Regions from separate parts of the Salipiger sp. PrR007 genome, predicted to be linked through region 2. Evidence: riboswitches for the same ligand, from Rfam matches in the RefSeq annotation. Region 2 holds a riboswitch; the other holds the start of a gene.
The links. A riboswitch is a leader RNA that binds a small molecule or an ion and turns the genes downstream of it on or off. The one in region 2 is predicted to bind thiamine pyrophosphate.
Positions count from the first base shown of each region.

Region 1: it holds a riboswitch for thiamine pyrophosphate, as region 2 does, so the genes downstream of both, thiD (bifunctional hydroxymethylpyrimidine kinase/phosphomethylpyrimidine kinase) here and G0Q01_RS15015 (thiamine ABC transporter substrate binding subunit) in region 2, are expected to answer to the same signal.

Region 1 is NZ_JAAGOZ010000010.1:7,094-17,533, reverse strand. It holds gene G0Q01_RS02615 (HesA/MoeB/ThiF family protein) at 1-703, opposite strand, end outside; gene G0Q01_RS02610 (thiamine phosphate synthase) at 700-1,296, opposite strand; gene G0Q01_RS02605 (thiazole synthase) at 1,293-2,063, opposite strand; gene thiS (sulfur carrier protein ThiS) at 2,066-2,260, opposite strand; gene G0Q01_RS02595 (FAD-dependent oxidoreductase) at 2,244-3,212, opposite strand; gene thiD (bifunctional hydroxymethylpyrimidine kinase/phosphomethylpyrimidine kinase) at 3,217-4,017, opposite strand; TPP riboswitch at 4,062-4,165, opposite strand; gene G0Q01_RS02585 (Lrp/AsnC family transcriptional regulator) at 4,254-4,724, opposite strand; gene G0Q01_RS02580 (tryptophan 2,3-dioxygenase family protein) at 4,850-5,629, shown strand; gene G0Q01_RS02575 (amino acid ABC transporter ATP-binding protein) at 5,698-6,447, opposite strand; gene G0Q01_RS02570 (GntR family transcriptional regulator) at 6,498-7,148, opposite strand; gene G0Q01_RS02565 (ABC transporter substrate-binding protein) at 7,326-8,135, shown strand; gene G0Q01_RS02560 (amino acid ABC transporter permease) at 8,229-8,900, shown strand; gene G0Q01_RS02555 (aminotransferase class V-fold PLP-dependent enzyme) at 8,966-10,105, shown strand.
Region 2 is NZ_JAAGOZ010000032.1:7,423-17,862, reverse strand. It holds gene petA (ubiquinol-cytochrome c reductase iron-sulfur subunit) at 1-223, shown strand, start outside; gene petB (cytochrome b) at 236-1,579, shown strand; gene G0Q01_RS15030 (cytochrome c1) at 1,597-2,385, shown strand; gene G0Q01_RS15025 (ATP-binding cassette domain-containing protein) at 2,474-3,172, opposite strand; gene G0Q01_RS15020 (thiamine/thiamine pyrophosphate ABC transporter permease ThiP) at 3,159-4,688, opposite strand; gene G0Q01_RS15015 (thiamine ABC transporter substrate binding subunit) at 4,664-5,644, opposite strand; TPP riboswitch at 5,696-5,804, opposite strand; gene aroC (chorismate synthase) at 5,998-7,098, shown strand; gene G0Q01_RS15005 (methyl-accepting chemotaxis protein) at 7,246-9,123, opposite strand; gene putA (bifunctional proline dehydrogenase/L-glutamate gamma-semialdehyde dehydrogenase PutA) at 9,331-10,440, opposite strand, start outside.

The DNA of each region.
Region 1 (10,440 bases), on a different contig from region 2:
CGGGTTCTGCCGCGTGGTCGAAGCGGAAGCTGGTCGAGCGCATCTCGAGACCATCGTAGCGAACCATCAGCCCGAGCGGCGATGGCGAGAGGCCGAGCAGCACGCTTAGCGCCATCTGCGCCTGCATTGCGCCGATGGTGCCGACCACGGGGCCGAGCACCCCGGCGGTGGCGCAGCTCGCGCCATTGCCCGGCGCGTCGGGGAACAGCGCCCGAAGCGAGGGCGCGCCGCCGCAGAAGCCGCCGACATAGCCGCCAAGCCCGAGCGCCGAGGCGCTGATCAGCGGCAGGCCTTCGGCAAGGCACAGGTCGCTCAGCAAGTAGCTGACCGCGTAGCTGTCGGCGCAGTCGAGCACGAGATCGGCGTGGCGGACCAGCTCGGGCGCGGTGGCCGGGGTCAGAACGTCCGGCACGGACTCGATGGTGATTTCGGGGTTGATCGCGCGGCAGCGCTCCGCGGCCACCTGCGCCTTGGGCCGGTCGCAGTCGGCCTCGGTGAACAGGGTCTGGCGGTGCAGGTTCGACAGGCTCACCACGTCGCCGTCGACGATGGTGATCTGGCCAACCCCCGCCCCGGCGAGCAGCGGAAGAACAGGCGCCCCGAGCCCGCCCGCGCCGACCACCAGAACGCGGGCCGCGGACAGCCGGCGCCGGCCGGACTCGCCCACTTCCGGCAGGATGGTCTGGCGGGCGTAGCGGCTCATCGGGTCGCCTCGAGCCACTGGCGGACGCGGGACTCCGGGTCGGTGTTCAGCGTGATGTCGGTGACCGCCGAGACGATGTCGGCCCCGGCCTCGAACACCCCGCCCGCGCGCTCGACCGACATGCCGCCGATGGCCACCAGCGGCACCGCACCCACCCGGGCCTTCCACTCGGTGACGCGCGGCAGCCCCTGCTGGTGCCATTTCATCTTCTTCAGGATCGTCGGGTAGACCGGGCCGAGCGCGACGTAATCGGGATCCATCGCCAGCACGCGCTCGAGCTCATCGTCGTCATGGGTCGAGACGCCGAGCTTCAGACCGGCGCGGCGGATCGCTTCGAGATCTGCGGTGTCGAGATCCTCCTGCCCGAGGTGCAGCCAGTCGCAGCCGAGGTCGATGGCCTCTTGCCAATAGTCATTGACCACCAGCACCGCCCCATGCGCGCGGCACAGATCGCGCGACAGGGCGATCTCTGCGCGGACGGTTTCCGGCGGCTGATCCTTGATGCGCAGCTGGACCAGCTTGACGCCGAGCGGCAGCACCCGGCGCAGCCAGTCCGAGTGATCGAAGATCGGGTAGAAGCGGTCGAGGTTCATGCGAGAAACGCCTTTCCGATAACGGGGGTCGAGGCTTCGGCCATGTCGCGGGCCTCGATTGGGTCGGCCTCATGCGCCAGCCGTCCCGCCTCGATCGCGCGCATCATGGCGCGGGCCATGGCCACGGGGTCGCCTGCGCGGGCGACGGCGGTGTTGAGCAGCACCCCGTCATAGCCCAGCTCCATCGCCTGCGCCGCATGGCTCGGCAGACCGATTCCGGCATCGATCACCAGCGGCACCTCGGGGAATTCCGACCGCATGGCGCGCAGCGCGTAGATGTTGTTGAGCCCGCGTCCTGATCCGATCGGCGCGCCCCAGGGCATCAGCACCTCGCAGCCCGCGGCCAGCAGGCGCTCACCGACGATCAGGTCCTCGGTGGTGTAGGGGAAGACCTGGAAGCCGTCCTCGGTCAGGATCTTCGCCGCCTCGACCAGCTGGAAGACATCGGGTTGCAGGCTGTCGGTGTGGCCGATCAGTTCAAGCTTGATCCAGCGCGTGCCGAAGACCTCGCGCGCCATATGCGCGGTGGTCACCGCTTCCTTGACGGTGTGGCAGCCTGCGGTGTTGGGCAGGATGAGAACGCCGAGCTCCTGGATCATCTTCCAGAAGGCGGCGCCCGCCCCCTCGGCGCCTTCGCGGCGCAAGGACACAGTTGCGACCCCGGCGCCGCTCTCGCGGAAGGCTTGCTCGAGGATCGCGGGGCTTGGGTATTGCGCGGTGCCCAGCATCAGCGGGTTGGGCAATTGGGTGCCGTAGAAGGGTTTCATGGTCATCCTCCCTGCATGGGGGCGAGAATTTCGACGCGGTCGCCGTCGTGTAGTGGATGCGAGGCGCGCAGAGCGGCCGGGACGAAGGTCTCGTTCACTGCCGTGGCGACCCGCCCGGAGACACCGCGTTCTTCGAGCAGTCCCGCGAGGGTCGTGGCGGCCACGTCGTGGGGCGCGCCGTTAATCACGATCTTCATCGACCATCTCCGTGTGAAGGTTGCTGAGGGCAAGATCGGCCACGCCGCGCGCCAGCGCGGGGGCCAGCAGGTAGCCGTGGCGATAGAGGCCATTGGCGTAGATCCGGCCGCCGATCCGGCGGATGCGGGGCAGGTTGTCGGGAAAGGCGGGGCGCAAGTCGACGCCGATCTCGAGCACCTCGGCCTCGCCGAAGGCGGGGCTCAGCGCATAGGCGGCGCTGAGCAGCTCGAGCATCGATCGCGCGGTGATCCGGCGGCGGTCTTCGCTCTCGATCATCGTCGCGCCCAGCATGTAGACGCCGCTCCCGCGGGGGACGATGTAGAGCGGGATGCGCGGGTGGAGCAGGCGCACCGGACGCGAAAGCGTCACGTCCGGGCAGCGGATCACCAGCATCTCGCCCTTCACTCCGCGCAGGTCGTGCAGGGTGTCGCGCGCGCTCAGGCCCCGGCAGTCGATGGCATTCTGCAGGTCCTCGGGCGCCTCGGTCGCGTGAAACGCCACGCCGCGCGCCTGCAGGTCGGCGTAAAGGTCGGCCAGCGCTTGGCGAGGGTTCAGATGCGCCTCGTCCTCGAAAAAGAGCCCCTTCGGGTAGCCATGCAGGTCAGGCTCGAGCTCGGCCAGCTCGGCGTCGACCTCGCGGAAGCCGGTGGTGCGGCGCGCAAAGCGGCGCAGGTCGGGCAGGTCGCGTCGCCCGGCGACGACCAGCGTGCCGCAGCGCGCCACCGTGGTACGCTGCTGCCACCAGCCGATCGCCTGCTGGCCGAGCCGGAGCACCGGCTCTTCGGCGTTTTCATATTCGCACCATGGCGCCAGCATGCCGCCCGCCCACCACGAGCAGCCATGCGGCCCGGGCGGGCCCGCCGGGTCGAACACCTGGACCTTGGCACCGCGCGCGGCGAGTTCGCTGGCCACCGCGAGGCCCGCGACGCCGGATCCGATGACCGAGAACATCGCCTCAGCTCCAGACATGGTGGAAGTGGTGCAGCGGCCCATGGCCGTGACCGACATTCAGCCCGTCGGCCGCCGCAATCGCCTGCTGGACGTAGCGGTGCGCCTCGGCGGTGGCCTCCGCGAGAGGCTGCCCCTTCGCAAGACCGGCAGCGATGGCCGAGGAGAGCGTGCAGCCGGTGCCATGGGTGTTGCGGGTGTGCTGACGCGGGGCGGTGAAGCTGGCCAGAACTTCGCCGCCCGAGATCAGGATATCCTCGCAGAGCGCGCCCTCGGCGTGGCCCCCCTTCATCAGGACAGCCTGCGCACCGCCCGCGCAGAGCGCCTTGCCCTGGTCGATCATCTCCTCCGCGGTGCTGGCGAGGGGCAGACGCAGCAACGCGGCGGCCTCGGGCAGGTTCGGGGTCACGAGGGTCGCACGGGGGGCAAGTTTCTCGCGCAGCGCCGCCACGGCGTCAGGGGCAAGCAGAGCGTCTCCGGACTTTGCGATCATCACCGGATCGAGCACGATGGCGCCGCCATATCCCGCGAGAGCGCGGGTCACGCAGTCGATGATATCCGGCGTCGCCAGCATTCCGATCTTGACCGCGCGCACGTCGAGATCGCTCAGCACGGCGCTGATCTGCGCCTCGATGATGTCTTGCGGGATGGCGTGCACGGCGGATACGGCGCAGGTGTTCTGGGCGGTCACCGCGGTGATGACGCTGGCGCCGTAGACACCAAGCGCGGACATGGTCTTCAGGTCCGCCTGGATGCCCGCGCCGCCGCTGCTGTCGGATCCGGCTATGGTCAAAGCGACATGCGCCAAAGGGTGCTCCTCCAAAAACAAGGGCACCGCGCATGGAAAACGTCCGATAGCTATAGACCGTTCCCTACGCCGGTATTGCCCGGATCAGGTTCGATGGGTTAGCGCGTTCGCGCCTCTCAGCCTTTTCGAGGCACCCCAACGGTACGCAAATGGGTAGCAACGCGACGGACCGAAGTCAAACCGGCTGGCACAATCTCGGTGCGCCCACGCCGCACCGTTGTTGCCGGTCGGGCCTTCTAACCCTTGTCGGGGCGCCGCGTCGCGAGATCAGCGAGGCTCTGATCGCGCTTGATCGCACGGGTGATCACGGAGGTCCGGGTGCGGATGACTCCGGGAAAGCGCGCGATCTCGTAGCGGATGAGAGTGTCCATCTCGGCCATGTCGCGGGCGATGACATGAAGGGCATAGTCGGCGTCGCCCGTCGTGGCGTGGCATCGCCAGATCGAGGGATGGCGCGTCACTTCGCGCTCGAATGCTTCCGCAGCTTCGAAATCGAGCGTCACTGTGATGTTGGCCTCGAGCCCGAATCCCAGGGCCGCTGGGTCGAGCACGGCCTTGTAGCCGGTGATCGCACCGGCCAGCTCAAGGGCCTTGACGCGTTTCCAGACCGGGGTTTTCGACATCTGCAGCCGGTCTGACAGCTCGGCGAAAGACAGGCGCGCGTCTGCTTCGAGGAGTCCCAGGATTTTCAGATCGACGGCATCCATTCGTTCTCTCCGATCCGCGAACGTGAGGTGATTCGTTCCCAAATTTCCCCGAAAATACGCGGAATGAGAATAATGATTTCCCAGATTAGGGGAACATGTCGGGATATCCAACAGTGGAGCTGCAGATGAAATCCCGCGCCGAGTATCACGAGATGATCGAGTCCCCGAAGATGCTGGACTATGGCGTCTATCTGGATGTGGCCAAGCTCCTGGATTGCCAGAAACCGCTGGCCGAGATGTGCAACGCCGACGAGCTGCAATTCCAGATCGTCCACCAGGTCGAAGAGCTTTGGATGAAGCTGATGGCCTACACGCTGGTCGACGTGATGGCCTACCTCGACGAAGGCAACACCCACCGGGTCGTGACACTCATGGGGCGGGTTCACCGTCTGATGCGGCTGATGACGGCGCAGCTCGATGTGCTGGAGACGATGTCGCCGCGCGAATACCAGGAAATCCGCCTGCAGCTTGGCAACGGATCCGGCCAGGAAAGCCCGGGCTTCCAGACGCTGCTGCGCATGCCCAACGATCTGTGGAGCGCCTACAAGGCGACCTATCTCGATGGCAAGGGGCTGACCGTCGCGGAGGTCTACGACGCCAAGTACGATCACGGCGAGAGCTATGTCGTCGCCGAGGCCCTGGTCGAGTATGATGAGCTGTTCCAGAAGTTTCGCGCCATGCACCTTTTCCTCATCCACCGGTCGATCGGGCTGGGGTCAAGATCGTTGAAGGGGCGCCCCGTGGGGCTGCTGGAAGCGGGCGCCAAGCACCGATTCTTTCCCGAGCTCTGGGATGTGCGCTGCGATATGACCGACGCGTGGGGCGCGAGCTACGGGGTCGTGCGCGAGGCCATTCACGACAAGCCGCAGAAGCCCGTCGTCGCCGGGGGCTGCCCGATGGGCTGAGGCACCGATCGGGCCTTCCCGTCGTCTCCTGCCTGCCGGTCAGGAGGCCGCCGGAGTACGCCGCCGGCTCAGTGGCCGAAGATCTGGCTCAGGAAAAGCTTGGTGCGGTCGTTCTGCGGGGCGCTGAAGAAGGGTTCCGGCGCATTCTCTTCGATGATCTGGCCGCGATCCATGAAGATGACGCGGTCCGCGACCTGCCGCGCGAAGCCCATCTCGTGGGTGACGCAGAGCATGGTCATGCCGTCCTGGGCAAGGCCAACCATGGTGTCGAGGACTTCCTTGATCATCTCGGGGTCGAGCGCCGAAGTCGGTTCGTCGAAGAGCATGATCCGGGGCTTCATGCAAAGAGAGCGCGCGATCGCCACCCGTTGTTGCTGGCCGCCGGAAAGTTGGCCGGGGTACTTGTTGGCCTGATCGGCGATGCGCACGCGCTCAAGGTAGTGCATCGCGGTGTCAATCGCCTCGCTGCGCGAGGCCTTGCGCACGGACATGGGTGCGAGGATGCAGTTCTCGAGGATCGTCATGTGCGGGAAGAGGTTGAACTGCTGGAAGCACATGCCGACTTCCGAGCGGATGCGACTGATGTTTTTCGTGTCGGAGGTCAGCTCCACCCCCTCGACGGTGATGACGCCCGCCTCGTGCGCCTCGAGCCGGTTTATGCAGCGGATCAGCGTGGATTTTCCGGAGCCGGACGGGCCGGCGATGACGATCCGCTCGCCTTGGTCAACCGTCAGGTTGATATCCTTAAGCACATGGAAATTGCCGTACCATTTGTTGAGGCCGGAGATCCGGATCGCAGGGGCAGGGGCCTTGGTCATCAGTCAGTCCTGTCGGAAAAGTCGGGAAATCGGGGTGTTTTCCTGCGCCGTCACGAGACGGGGTGCAGGCGCCGGTAGCTTTCTTCGCCCGCGAGGACGAAGCGCAGGAACAGCAATTCGACCTGAGCCCCGTTGCGCGTGGTGAAGGCCGAGACCATCTGCCGGTGGAAATCCACAAGCGTCTGGTGCGAGGCCGAGTCGTGCAGCGTCGCGAGGCGGACGCATTGGATTTGTGCGATGTATCGCAGGATGGTCTCGCGCAGGGCGGTGTTCGGCACCCCCATGATCCAGATCCGGCGGATGTCTTCCGAAGCGGCATAGAGCGCTTCCACATCGCCTGTTTCCAGCGTCCGTTCCGAGCGGGCGACGGCGGCGGCAAGGGCATCCAGATCCGCGTCCGTCAGCTCGGAGGTGGCGAGCGCCGCGGCGCGCGGCTCCAGCAGCCGGCGAAGCTCGAAGATCTCGAGGATTTGCGACTGGCTCAGGTTGGGCAGCGCAAAGCCGCGGGTGGTGCTTTCGAGATAGCCCTCGTGGGTCAGGCGCATGAGCGCGTCCCGCACGGGCATCCGCGAGACTGCGAATTCCTCAGCGATCGCGAGGTCGATCAGCCGATCTTCATGGGTGATCTCGCCGCGCTGAAGCCGCCCGAGGTAGGTCTCGTAGATCGCGTCCTTGATGTGACGCTTTGGGCGCTCCGTCATTCTGCGTTCCATGCCAAGCTGTATACTGATATTGAAGCCATTCTGGCCTTTTCTGCGCCATAGCGCAATAAATAAGCTTTAGACTTAAAGAAAATGTTTGAATCAGTATACGGATAGTGCAATCGGTAGTCACACAGAACGGCACGAATGTGCTTCACGCCACAACAGGAAGACACCATGACCCCCAGACGACAGACCCTTGCGGGCCTTGCCCTCGCCGCTTTCGCCGCCCTGTCGGCCGCGCCCGTGCTGGCGGCGGACGCGCTGAAGATCGGCTCCTATCCCGCCAACCCGCCGTGGGAATTCAAGAACGAGGCCGGTGCCTTCGAGGGCTTCGAGGTCGACATTGTCGAGGAAATCGCGGCGCGGCTCGGCACCACCGCCGAGATCACCGGCCTCGACTTCCGCGCGCTCTTCGTCGCCACGGCGTCGGGCCGGGTGGACGCGGTGATCTCCTCGCTGAGCATCACCGAGGATCGGCTGCAGGCCCAATCCTTCACCCAGCCCTATTTTTCGGGTGCGCTTGGCGTCGCGGCGAAGGCGGGCACGGACATCGCCGGGCAGGAGGATCTGCGCGGCAAGCGCATCGGCTCGATCGCGACGTCTTTCCCGGAAACCTGGATCAAGGAGCGTGAGGATGAGCTGGGGTACAAGTCCTACGCGAGCTACGATTCCACCGCGAACCTGCTCACCGATCTGCGCAGTGGCCGGATCGATGTTGCGGTGAACGACATCGTCGGCCTGCGCTATGCCTTCACCCAGGCCCAGATGGGTGACCTGAAGGTCGCCTTCGACATCCCGACAGGCGACAAGTTCGCGATCATGATGCCGAAGAATTCCGATCATCTGCAGGCGTTCAACGACGCCATTTCGGCGATGAAGGAAGACGGCACCATGGCCGGCATCTACGAAAAGTGGTTCGGCGAAGCCCCCGCCGAGGGCAGCCTGACGGTGACCCCGCTGCCGATCCCGACGTCCGCCGAGTGACACGCTGCCTTGGAAGGGCGCGCCGCGCCCCTCCATCCGCCCAGCGAGACGATGGACGCAGGCCGGACCGACCATGATCAACCGGAGCTAAATATGGAAATTCTCGATATTTTCTTCAATATCGATGTCATGAGGCGGGCCTTCCCGTTGCTCATGCAGGGGCTTGTCTACACGATCCTGCTGGGTGCGGCCTCGATCGTTTGCGGCGGAATCCTGGGCGTGGTCATCTGCCTGGTGCGGCTTTATTCGCCCAAGGCCCTGCGACTGCTGGCGACCTTCTACATCGACGTCTTTCGCGCGATTCCGGCGCTGGTCGTGCTGATCCTCGTCTACTATGCGCTGCCTTTCGCCGGGATCGTGCTGTCCTCCTTCATGGCGGCGACGATTGCCCTGTCGCTGATCCTCGCCGCCTATACCGCCGAGGTGGTCCGGGCCGGGATCGAAGCGGTGCCGAAAGGCCAGTTCGAAGCATCCGACGCCCTTGGCCTGTCGTTCGCGACCACGATGCGCAAGGTGATCCTGCCGCAGGCGTTTCGCATGATGATCCCGCCGCTGGCGTCCTATTGCGTGTCGATCATGAAGGACACCTCGCTGGCCTCCGTCGTGGCCATGGGAGATCTGCTCAAGCAGGCCACCGACGCGCAGGCCCTCTTTGCCAACCCGACGCCCCTGTTGCTGGCCGCGGCGCTTTACGTCGCGCTGCTCTGGCCGATGGTGCGGTTCACCGGCTGGCTGGAGCAACGTTTCAAGCGTGGGTACCGCTGAGCGGCGCTCCGATCCGCCCGGACCCTTCCTGCGCCGGGCCCAAATCTGAACTACAGGAGAGCATGATGGCCGAAGTCTCGGGCACCGGAGATGCATATTTTCTCTATCATTCCATCGGTCAGTACGATGGCAAACAGCAGGACATGACCGCCGGGCTCACCGAGTTCTCCGAGGTCTGGTCGGCCCCGAATGGCGCCCAATGGGGCGAGATCCTCGGCAAGCGGCAGCGGTTCATCGACCTTTGGGGCGATCTCATCCACGCGCCGAGGGGGACCGTCGCCACCACCGAGAACGTCACATCTGGCTTGATGTCCGTCATCGGCGCGCTGCCGGAAGGGACGTTGCGCGGCAAGAAGGTGCTGGTTGCCGAGGATGGCTTCCCGTCGCTGCATTTCCTTTTGGCGGGGCTCGCCAAGCGCTTCGGGTTCGAGCTGGTCACCGTGGCGATGCGCCAGGGCAGCCCCTGGGTCGAGGAAGAGGACATGATCGCCGAGTGGGACGAGAGCGTCGCGCTCGCGCTGCTGACCTGGATCAGCTCGACGAGTTCCCACCGGCTCGACATTCCCCGGCTTGTCGCTCATGGCCGGGAGATGGGCTCGATGATCGGCGTCGATCTGACTCAGGGCGCCGGCCTGCTGCCCTATGACGTGACCGCCCCGGCGGTCGACTTCGCCCTGTCGACGAGCCTCAAATGGATGTGCGGCACCCCCGGCGCCGGGATCATCTACGTGGACGCGAATGTGCTGACGACCTGCGAGCCCGAGCTGCGCGGATGGTTCTCGCAGGAGAACCCTTTTTCCTGGGCGTTGGACTCCTTTGCCTTTGCCGACGATGCGCGGCGTTTCAACAGCGGCACCCCGAGCACCATCTCGGCGATCGCCAGCTTGCCCGCGATGGAATGGCGCATGATGCAGGATGGGCTGGCGATCGTCGCCCACAACCGGTCGCTGACCGCCAAGCTGTTGGCCGGTCTGGATGACCTGGGGCTCGCTCTGGCCAGCCCGAGGGACGCGGAAAAGCGCGGTGGCAGCCTCATGGTCGCGCTGCCCGAGCAGGTCGACGCGGCCAAGCTGGTGGCCGACCTGAGTGCACGCGACATTCACATGGACAATCGTAGCCAGACCCTGCGCATGTCGCCTGGTTTTCTGACCACCGACGCGGGCGTCGAGAGAACCCTGCGGGCTCTTGCGGAGCTGATTGGCTGAGGGTCGCGATGCCGCAGCGCCCGGGCAGGGTCGGGGCGCTGCGGCCATCCCGGAACTACCGGGCGCTGCTCAGCGCCCGGCCTCGCCCGAGTCATTTCGGTCCCTTCGGCAGCCTGCGCCGGAAGCTGCACCCGAAATCCCAGAAACCTCGGAAGAATTGCTTCCACCTGCACGCTCCGTCGGTGTGAGGGGAGAGGATCGCTCCGGGCAGCTGTGATGTTCTCTGGGTGCGTCAACCGCTGGGGCGCAATCGGCGATCTCCCCGCGGAACCGCCATCCCCAGGGCCGTATGGGCATCACCATCTTTGAGCGAGACGAGGGCGGAGTCCGGCTGA
Region 2 (10,440 bases):
GGCCGGCGAATGGCTGGTGATGATGGGCGTTTGTACGCATCTGGGCTGCGTGCCTCTGGGCAATGCCGGTGACTTCACTGCGGGCGGCGTGGGGGGCTGGTTCTGCCCCTGTCACGGGTCGCACTACGACACCGCAGGCCGCATCCGCAAGGGTCCGGCGCCGCAGAACCTTCACGTTCCCGTGGCTTCCTTCGTGGAAGAAACCACGGTCCTGCTGGGATAAGGGGAGGCGTCCATGGCTGGTATTCCGCACGACCACTACGAACCGAAGACAGGCGGCGAGCGCTGGGTGCACAAGCGCCTGCCGATCGTCGGTCTTCTCTATGACACCATCATGATCCCCACGCCCAAGAACCTGAATTGGATGTGGATCTGGGGGATCGTTCTGACCTTCTGCCTCGCGCTGCAGATCATCACCGGCATCGTCCTGGTGATGCACTACACGCCGCATGTCGACCTGGCCTTCGCCTCGGTCGAGCACATCATGCGCGACGTGAACGGCGGCTTCATGCTGCGCTACCTGCACGCCAACGGCGCCTCGCTGTTCTTCGTGGCAGTCTACGCGCATATCTTCCGCGGGCTCTACTACGGCTCGTACAAGGCCCCGCGCGAGATCACCTGGATCATCGGCATGCTGATCTACCTCGCGATGATGGGCACCGCCTTCATGGGCTACGTGCTTCCCTGGGGGCAGATGTCCTTCTGGGGTGCGACGGTGATCACCGGCCTGTTCGGCGCGATTCCCTTCATCGGCGAGCCGATCCAGACCTGGCTCCTCGGCGGGCCGGCGGTGGACAATGCCACGCTGAACCGCTTCTTCTCGCTGCACTACCTGCTGCCCTTCGTGATCGCGGCCCTCGTCGCCGTGCACATCTGGGCCTTCCACACCACGGGCAACAACAACCCCACCGGTGTTGAAGTGCGCCGCACCTCGAAGGCCGACGCCGAGAAGGATACCGTTCCGTTCTGGCCCTACTACGTGATCAAGGATCTCTTCGCCCTGGCGGTGATCCTGGCCGTGTTCTTCGCCATCGTCGGCTTCATGCCGAACTACCTCGGCCACCCCGACAACTACATCGAGGCGAACCCGCTGGCGACGCCGGCGCACATCGTGCCCGAATGGTACTTCCTGCCGTTCTACGCGATCCTGCGCGCCTTTACCTCGGAAGTCTGGGTGGTGCAGATTGCATCCTTCCTGACCGGCGGCATCGTCGACGCGAAGTTCTTCGGCGTGCTGGCGATGTTCGGCGCGATCATCGCCATGGCGCTGGCGCCCTGGCTCGACACCTCCTCGGTGCGCTCGGGCAAGTACCGTCCGCAGTTCAAGTGGTGGTTCTGGCTGCTGGTGATCGACTTTATCGCGCTGATGTGGCTCGGTGCCATGCCGGCCGAAGAACCCTACGCCAGCTTCTCGCTGATCGGCGCGGCCTACTGGTTCGGCTACTTCTTCGTCATCCTGCCGCTGCTCGGCGTGATCGAGAAGCCGCTGCCGACCCCCGCGACCATCGAGGAAGACTTCGAGGCGCATTACGGCACGTCCTCGGACAAGGGCGCGACCGCGTCGCACCCGGCCGAGTAAGAAAGGACTTGAGGACCATGTTCAAGAAACTCACCCTTTCCGCCGTCGCGGCCCTGGGTCTCTTCACCGGCGGCGCCTTCGCTGCCGGCGAGGGGGGCCATGTCGAAGACTATGACTTCTCCTTCGAGGGTCCCTTCGGGGCCTACGACCAGGCGCAGCTTCAGCGCGGCCTGCAGATCTTCACCGAGGTCTGCTCGGCCTGCCACGGCCTGAAGTTCGTGCCGCTGCGCACCCTTGGTGACGAAGGCGGCCCCGGCCTGCCCGAGGACCAGGTGCGCGCCTATGCGGCGCAGAACTTCGAGGTCTACGACGACGAGCTCGAGGATTTCCGGCCGGCGATCCCGACCGACCACTTCCCCGAGAACACCGGCGTCGGCGCGCCCGACCTGTCGCTGATGGCCAAGGCGCGTGCGGGCTTCCATGGCCCCTACGGCACCGGCCTGTCGCAGCTTTTCAACGGTATGGGCGGCGCGGAGTACATCGCCTCGATCCTCACCGGCTACACCGGCGAGACCAAGGTCGAAGCGGGCACCACCTTCTATGAAAACCATGCCTTCTCGACCGGCTGGATCGCCATGGCCCCGCCGCTCGCGGGCGAGGACGTGGAATTCGCCGACGGGCACTCGAACGAGCTGCACCACGAGGCACAGGATGTGGCGGCCTTCCTTATGTGGACCGCCGAGCCGAAGATGATGGCGCGCAAGCACGCGGGCTTCGTCGGGGTTCTGTTCCTGACGCTGCTGTCGGTGCTGCTGTACCTGACCAACAAGCGCATCTGGCGCCCGATCAAGCACAAGCCGGAGTGAGCCTCGGCTGACGCGAAACAGAAGGCCCCGCCGTTTGGCGGGGCCTTTTGATTCGGAATCGCTGCCAAGCCACCCGGCTCGGGCTGCACTACTGGCCCAGATAGGCCCGCAGCGCCTCCGGAGGGGCGTCGAACAGCGCCTGCGTCTCGACCGGGGGATGGGCGACACCCTCGGCGACCAGCACCGTTTCCTCGGCAAAGCGCCGGGCGTCCTGCGGGTCGTGGCTGACCAGCAGCACCAGCGCGCCGAGTTCGCCGGCCACCTCCTGCACCAGATCGAGCATCTGCACCTTCAGCGCCGGTCCCAGCGCGGCAAAGGGCTCGTCGAGGGCGAGGATGGGCCGGGCCTGCAACAGAACCCGCGCCAGCGCGGCCCGGCTCTGCTGCCCGCCCGAGAGCGCGCCCGGCTTGCGTTCCGAGAGGCCGCCGAGGCCCACGCGCTCCAGCGCCGACTCGAGCTTGCGCGCCTCCTCCGTCGTCAGCCGCCCGCCGCCGGGGCGCAGGGCCAGGCCAAGGTTCCGGGCAAGGTTCAGGTGCGGGAAGAGGTTGTTCTCCTGAAAAAGCATCGCCACGGGGCGCCGGTCGGGCGGGGTGGCGGTGATGTCCTGCCCCCGCCAGAGCAGGCGACCGTACTTTGTCGCAAGGAACCCTGCGATCAGGTCGAGCAAAGTCGATTTGCCCGCGCCAGAGGGGCCGATGATCGCCACCCGGCGCCCGGGCGCGAGAGAGAAGTTCGCCGAGAGGCTGTAGTCGCCCTCGGTGAAGCGCAGATTTTCAAGCGTCAGCATTGGCGCGGCCTCCCCGGTCGCAGAGCCAGAAGGCCCCGAAGCTGAAGATCAGCAGGAGCAGCGCCGCCCCCGCCGCTGCCTCCATCTGGTAGGAGCCCATCAGCCGGTAGACCTGCAGGGGCAGGGTCGCCCGCTCGGGGTCGGCAAAAAGCGCGATGACGCCGAGATCGCCGATCGACAGCGCTGCAGTCAGACCCGCGGCAAAGCCCAGCGGGCGGCGCAGGCGGGGCAGCAGCACCAGCCGGATCCAGGCCAGCGGCGTCAGCCCGAGCGCCTGCGCGAGCCGCGCATAGTCGGCGCGCACCGCCTCGGCCTCGGGGCGCAGGATGCGCAGGGCGAAGGGCAGGGCGACGAGCGCGTTGACCAGCGTGGTGACCGGCAGCGCCAGCGACAGCGGGTTGACGAAGGGGCGCACGATGAGGAAGAGCCCGGTGCCCAGCACCAGCGGCGAGACCGCGAGACCGACGAGCCCCATCCATTCGCCCCAGCGGGTCGAGAGGGGCAGCGCCCAGGCCAAACAGAGCAGCGTCGAGACCAGCGCCACGGCAAGCGAGTTCCACGCGGCCTCCCACGAGCCCGTGCCAAGCTGCGCCAGCCCGGGCAGGCCGCGCGCGACAACCATCCCGAGCGGCGCCAGTAGGAAAAGCGCGGCGAGGGCGATCCATACGGCATCCATGACGCGGGACAGGCCCGTGCGCCCGTCCCAGCGGGTGACCATCCGGTCGAGCCCCGCCCCGAAGCCGCCGCCGGTGCCGAGCCTCAGGGCCACCAGCCCGGCCGCCAGCGCGAGGCCGAGCTGGATCACCGAGAGCAGCGCCGCCCGGCCGAGGTCGAAGTCGAAGCGCGCCGCCTGGTAGATTGCCAGTTCCACCGTCGTGGCGCGCGGCCCGCCGCCCAGCGTCAGCGCCACGGCAAAGCTCGACAGGCAGATGACGAAGATCACCGCGAAGGCCCCGGGCGCGATGCGTAGCAGCATGGGGGCTTCCAGCGTGCGGAACATGGCCCGGGGCGAGAGGCCCAGCGAAGCGGCAAGCCGGAAGCGCTCGGCGGGGATCGCCAGCCAGCCCTGCAGCAGCAGCCGGGTCGCGAGCGGCAGGTTGAAGAAGACATGCGCCAGCAGCACACCGTGCAGCCCGTAGATGCTGAAGCCCTTCAGGCCGAGCGCCCGCAGGGTGCCGTTGATCAGGCCGTTCTGGCCGAAGACCGCGATCAGCCCCAGCACCGCGACGATGGTCGGCAGGATAAAGGGCGCACCCAGCAGCGAGATCAGCAGCCCGCGCCCCGGGAAGCGCCGCCGGGCCAGCGCGCGGGCGACCGGGATCGCCAGCGCCACCGAGAAGGCAGCCGAGAGCAGCGATTGCCAGAGCGTGAAGCGCAGCGCCTGCCAGTCGCCGGGGCCGAGCGTGCCCCAGCCTCCGGCGCGGGCCAGCACCGCGGCGACCGGGCCGAGCACCAGGGCCAGCACCAGCCCTGCCGCGATCAGCGCGGCGCTTATTGCGAGAGGCCGCGACGCCATGCCTCGATGGCCTCGTCGCGCAGCGCGGCGGCCTCGTCCTCGGAGTAGAACAGCACCTTGCTCGGCAGCTCGAGCTCCTTGAACCCCTCGGGCCACTCATCATGCGGCAGGGCCGCGGGGAAGGACCAGTTGCCGGTGGCGATCATCTGCTGGAAATCGGGGGTCAGGAGGAATTCCATGAACTCTTGCGCCAGCTCGGGTTGGTCGCTGGTGGCCACTTTCGCGGCCAGCTCGACCATGAAGTAGTTGCCCTCGGGGAAGATCAGCGCCTTCTTGCTGTGATCGTCCTCGGCGATGATGTGATAGGCGGGCGAGGTGGTGTAGCTCAGCACCATGTCGGCCTCGCCGTCGGTGAAGAGCCCGTAGCTTTCCGACCATCCCTTGGTGACGGTCAGGATCTTCGGGGCGAACTTGCGCCAGGCGTCCTCGGCCCTATCGCCGTAGATGGATTGCACCCAGAGCGCCATGGCAAGGCCCGAGATCGAGCTGCGCGGGTCCTGAATGACGATCTTCAGATCGTTTGGCGCGTCAAGCAGCGCGTCGAAGCTCTGCGGCGGCTCAGGCAAACGGCTGCTGTCGTAGACGAAGGCCGTCTCGCCGTAGTTGTACGGAAGGAAGGTGTCGTCGGTCCAGTCGATCGGCAGGGTCAGCGGCGAGAGGTCCACGCCATGCGGCGCGAAGAGGCCGCTCTCGCGCGCCCTCTTGGTCACGTCGGTGTTGAGGCCGAAGACCACGTCGGCCTCGGTCCGCTCCCCCTCGAGCAGCAGGCGCGGCAGCAGGTCGCCGGGCTTGAACTGCAGGTCGCAGCCGCAGCGCGCCTCGAACATCTCCTCGATCTTCGGGCCGGGACCCCACTCCGAGACGACGTAGTCGCCGGCGTAGACGGTCAGAACGGGCTCCTGCGCCAGCGCCGTGCTGGCAAAGAGACATCCCGCTGCAAAACTGATGGCCTTCATGGCATCCTCCAAATTTGCGGCGAGAGGGCAAGATGGGCCGAGGGGCGCTGCGCCCGGGGCCGTGACCTTCCCTCCGCCGGTGTTAACCGGGTCAGGTTCAACGGGTTCGCGATTTGCATCTCAGCCGGCGCTTGCGCGGGCGGCACCCCGAGGTAGCGCAAGACCTAGCCGGGGTGGGGGCGTCTGGCAAGGTCATTCGCCTCGGGCCCGGCCATGCGCGACCTCGGGGTGCGGCGAGACAATTCCCTTGAGGCATGGGCCGCTCTGGCCTAACAGACTGGCCTGAACGGCGAGCCCGCGGCGCGGGCTTTCGCAAGCTTGCACCCGGACGGCACGACACAGGAGACCCGACCATGAGCCTCAACACCTTCGGCCATCTCTTCCGCGTGACCACCTGGGGCGAGAGCCACGGACCGGCACTTGGTGCCACGGTGGACGGCTGCCCGCCGGGCGTGCCGATCGACGAGGCGGCGCTGCAGAATTGGCTCGACCTGCGCAAGCCGGGGCAGAACAAGTACACCACCCAGCGGCGCGAGCCCGACGCGGTGAAGATTCTTTCGGGCGTGTTCGAAGGGCAGACCACCGGCACGCCGGTGCAGCTGATGATCGAGAACACCGACCAGCGTTCAAAGGACTATTCCGAGATCGCGGCGAAGTTCCGACCGGGCCATGCCGACATCACCTACTTCCAGAAATACGGCATCCGCGACTATCGCGGCGGCGGCCGCTCCTCGGCGCGCGAGACCGCGGCGCGGGTGGCGGCGGGCGGTCTGGCGCGCGCGGCGCTGGCCGAACTGGCACCGGGGCTGCAGATCACCGGCTACATGGTGCAGATGGGCCCGCAAGCCATCGACCGGTCGCGCTTCGACTGGGAGGAGATCGCCCGCAACCCGTTCTGGTGCCCGGATGCCGAGGCGGCCGAGGGCTGGGCGGACTACCTCGACGGGCTGCGTAAATCCGGGGACAGCGTCGGTGCGGTGATCGAGGTGACGGCGCGCGGCGTGCCGGCCGGGCTGGGTGCGCCGATCTACGGCAAGCTCGACACCGATCTCGCGGCGGCGATGATGTCGATCAACGCGGTGAAGGCGGTGGAAATCGGCGAAGGCATGGCGGCGGCCACGCTGACCGGCACCCTGAACGCCGACGAGATCACCATGGGGCCGGACGGGCCGGTTTACAGCTCGAACCACGCGGGCGGCATTCTTGGCGGGATTTCCACGGGTCAGGACGTGGTGGTGCGCTTCGCGGTGAAGCCGACCTCGTCGATCCTGACCCCGCGCAAGACGGTGACAGAGAGCGGCGAGGAGACGGAGATCGTCACCAAGGGGCGGCATGACCCGTGCGTCGGTATCCGCGCGGTGCCGGTGGGCGAGGCAATGATGGCCTGCGTGATCCTTGATCACCTGTTGCTGCATCGCGGCCAGATCGGCGCGAACCGCGGGCATATCGGCTGAGCCCAGGCGACGACGATCTGGCTTTGTATCCCTGCGGGCGTGACTGCCGCCCCAGCGATGTGACGCAGCCTGGCGAAGGTGCGCCATCACCCCCGCGTCAGCTGCGGCCATTCTGAGGAGCGGCGCCGTGGGCCGGCGCGCGGCACCTCAGAACTCTTCCCAGCTCACGTCATCCCCGGCCCCCGCCCTCGCAGGCGCGGGCGTGGCCGGGCCCACGCTCGGCGGCGCGGGCTCGAAGTTCTCGATCGGCACCGCCAGCGGGGTGACTTCGGAGCTGTCGGAGAGTTCCGCGCCCGAGAAGCGGTTGAGTTGCGACAGCAGACGGTCGGCTTCGCTGTTGAGCTGGTCGCTGGCGGTGCTCGTCTCGCCGACCATGGCGGCGTTCTGCTGGGTGACCTTGTCGAGTTCCGCCACGCCGACGTTGATCTCTTGCAGGCCGGCGGCCTGTTCCTTGGCGGCGGTGGCGATCTCGGCGACAAGTTCGGAGACCTCGCTCACATTGCGCACGATGTCAGAGAGCGCCGTGCCCGTCTGTTCCACGAGTTGACCGCCATCCTTGACCTGTTGCGAGCTATTTGACACCAGCGCCTTGATTTCCCGTGCGGATTCCGACGCGCGTTGTGCCAGGGACCGGACCTCGGAGGCGACCACGGAAAAGCCCTTGCCCGACTCGCCGGCGCGGGCTGCCTCGACCCCGGCGTTGAGCGCCAGGAGGTTGGTTTGGAAGGCAATATCGTCGATGACGCCGATGATCTGGGTGATCTGGTCGGAGGAGGCGGCGATGGAGCCCATGGCCGCGAGTGCCTTCTCCATGACCGCGCCGCCCTCTTCGGCGCGGCGGCGGCCCTCTCCGACGCGGCGGTCGGCGTCCTCGGCGCGGTCGGCGGCGGCGCGGACGCTGGAGGAGAGCTGCTCCAGCGCGGCGGCGGATTCCTCGAGCGTGGCGGCTTGCACCTCGGAGCGGCGCGACATGTCGCGGGACATGTTGGACAGTTCCTTGGAGTTGCGCTGCACCGTATCAGCGGAGGCCCGCAGCGAGCTGACCAAAGTGCCGATTCCCTCGGAGAGCGCGTTGAAATCTTCGCAGAGCTGAACCGCGCTGTGATCGAGGCTGCGCCACTCTTCGGCGTCGAGCCGGTGGCTGGCATCCCCGCGCGAGAGGTTTCCCATAGCGGTGCCGAGGGCCTGGAACAAGCCGAGGCGGCGGTCGTTGGCCGCGCGTTCCTGGGCGCTGCTCTCGTCGGCCTGGAGCAGGCGGCCGCGCAACTCTTCGAGGTTGCGGGCGATAGAGCCGGCCTCGTCGCCGCGCGTCTGACCCTCGATCTCGGCCGCGTAGTCGCCCTGGGCGATGCGCTGGACCGCGCCGGCGGCGGTCTGGAACGGGCGGGCGAGCAGCTTGCCGAAGCCGATGATGCACACGAGCGACAGGGCCACTGCCACAGCATTGGCGCCGACCAGCATGAAGAGCCCGGTGTCCACCGCCTCGGTGGCCTGCTCCTCGGCGCGTTTGGCGAGGAGGTGAAGCTCGGTGCGCATGGCGGAAACTTCCTGCCGCGCCTTGTCGATGGTGGGCAGCAGGACCGAGCTGATGTGGGTGTCGCGTTCGAAGATGGTGAACCCGGGGATCGTCAGCGTGTCGATCTGCGGAACCAGCCCCTTCGCCAAGGAGGCGACCGCCTGGAGCCGGGTCTGGAAATCCGGGCGCCGGGCCTCGGGGGAGGCGGGGTTCATGAAGGCGTCGGCATTATCATCCACCAATGTCTGTATCGACAGAAGGTTGGCGCGGAGCTGGTCGAGCGGTTCGGTGCCGCCATGTTCGTAGTGCAGGATCGCCAGGCCGGAGTGATCGATCTGCGACTGCACGGTGTTCAGAACGGCGTTCTGGCGCCGAAGATCACTGCCGAAATCGAGGCTGTTTGACATGCGCATCTGGATAAAGCCCGAGGCCAGGGCGAGCGCCAGCGTCAGCAGCATGAAGACCGATCCTAGGATCAGCAATTGTACGCGGATGGTGAACCTGCTCATGACCCATTCCTGCTTGAGACATGGCGCTCGGCGCGCCGGACATGTCTTCGCTAGCAGCGCGGGGTAAACAAACCCTTCGTACTGCCGCAGATTGCAGCGAATTCGATCCGTTTCCCGCAGGAGCCCGTCGGAAGTGCAGGCGCCCCCGCAGGGGTCTGCGGAGGCGCCGAGGGTGGCCGGAGCTTGGCAAGCCTGCCGGGGCAGCCCTTACATGTTGCCGCCGAGCAGGGCCGCGTTGCCGCCGGAGGCGGTGGTGTCGATGCAGACGTGGCGTTCGGCGCGGGCATGCCCCTTGTCCGGCGCGCCGGTGATCAGCGTCAGGATCGGCCCCTCGCGCCCGGCCAGCGCCTGACGATAGGCCGCGGCTTCGCTGGCTCCCCCCCACCAAAGCGCCGCCGAGATGCCCTTGAGCGTGGCCAGCACCTGCGGCGCGATCTTGCCATGGGCAGTGACCGCCACGCCGCCGAGGGCGCGGATCGCCTCGGCCTGCGCCGCGGCAGCCTCCGGCCCCGGACCCATGCAGAGCACGGGCTCGCGTGCCAGCGTCATGTATTGGTTGGCCTCGCCGGTTGGACCGGGCAGGTCCTTGCGCTCGGGCTGCGGCGCGCAGCCGGCACTGCGCAGCGCCTCTTCGAGGCGCGCCGGGATCTCGTCGGTGCCCCAGTTCGTGCCCGCCTGCGGCGCCGGGTGGGCGCGGAAGCGGTCGACGTAAAGCGGACCGCCCGCCTTGGGCCCGGTGCCCGAGAGCCCCTCGCCGCCGAAGGGCTGGCTGCCGACGATGGCGCCGATCTGGTTGCGGTTGACGTAGATGTTGCCGGCGTGGACGCGCTCGGTGACGTGCTGCACGCGGTCATCGATGCGGGTCTGCAGGCCGAATGTCAGCCCATAGCCGCGGTCGTTGATCGCGTCGATCACCGCGTCCAGCTCGAACGCCCGGAAGGTGGCGAGGTGCAGGACCGGGCCAAAGATCTCGCGCTCCAGTTCGTCGATGCCGCCGACCTTGATCAGCGTGGGCGCAACGAAATGGCCCTCGGAGGGGACGGCGATCTCGTGCAGGAGGCGGCCTTCGCTCCGGGCGGTCTCGACATGGGCGAGGATGCCCTGCTTGGCCTCTGCGTCGATCACCGGGCCGAGGTCGGTCGAAAGATGCCACGGCGCGCCGGGCTTCAGCACGTCCATCGCGCCCATCAGCATCTCGGTGAAATGCGGGGCGATGTCCTCCTGCACATAGAGGCAACGCAGGGCCGAGCAGCGCTGGCCTGCCGACTGGAACGCCGATTCGACGATGGCGCGCACGGCTTGCTCGGGCAGGGCGGT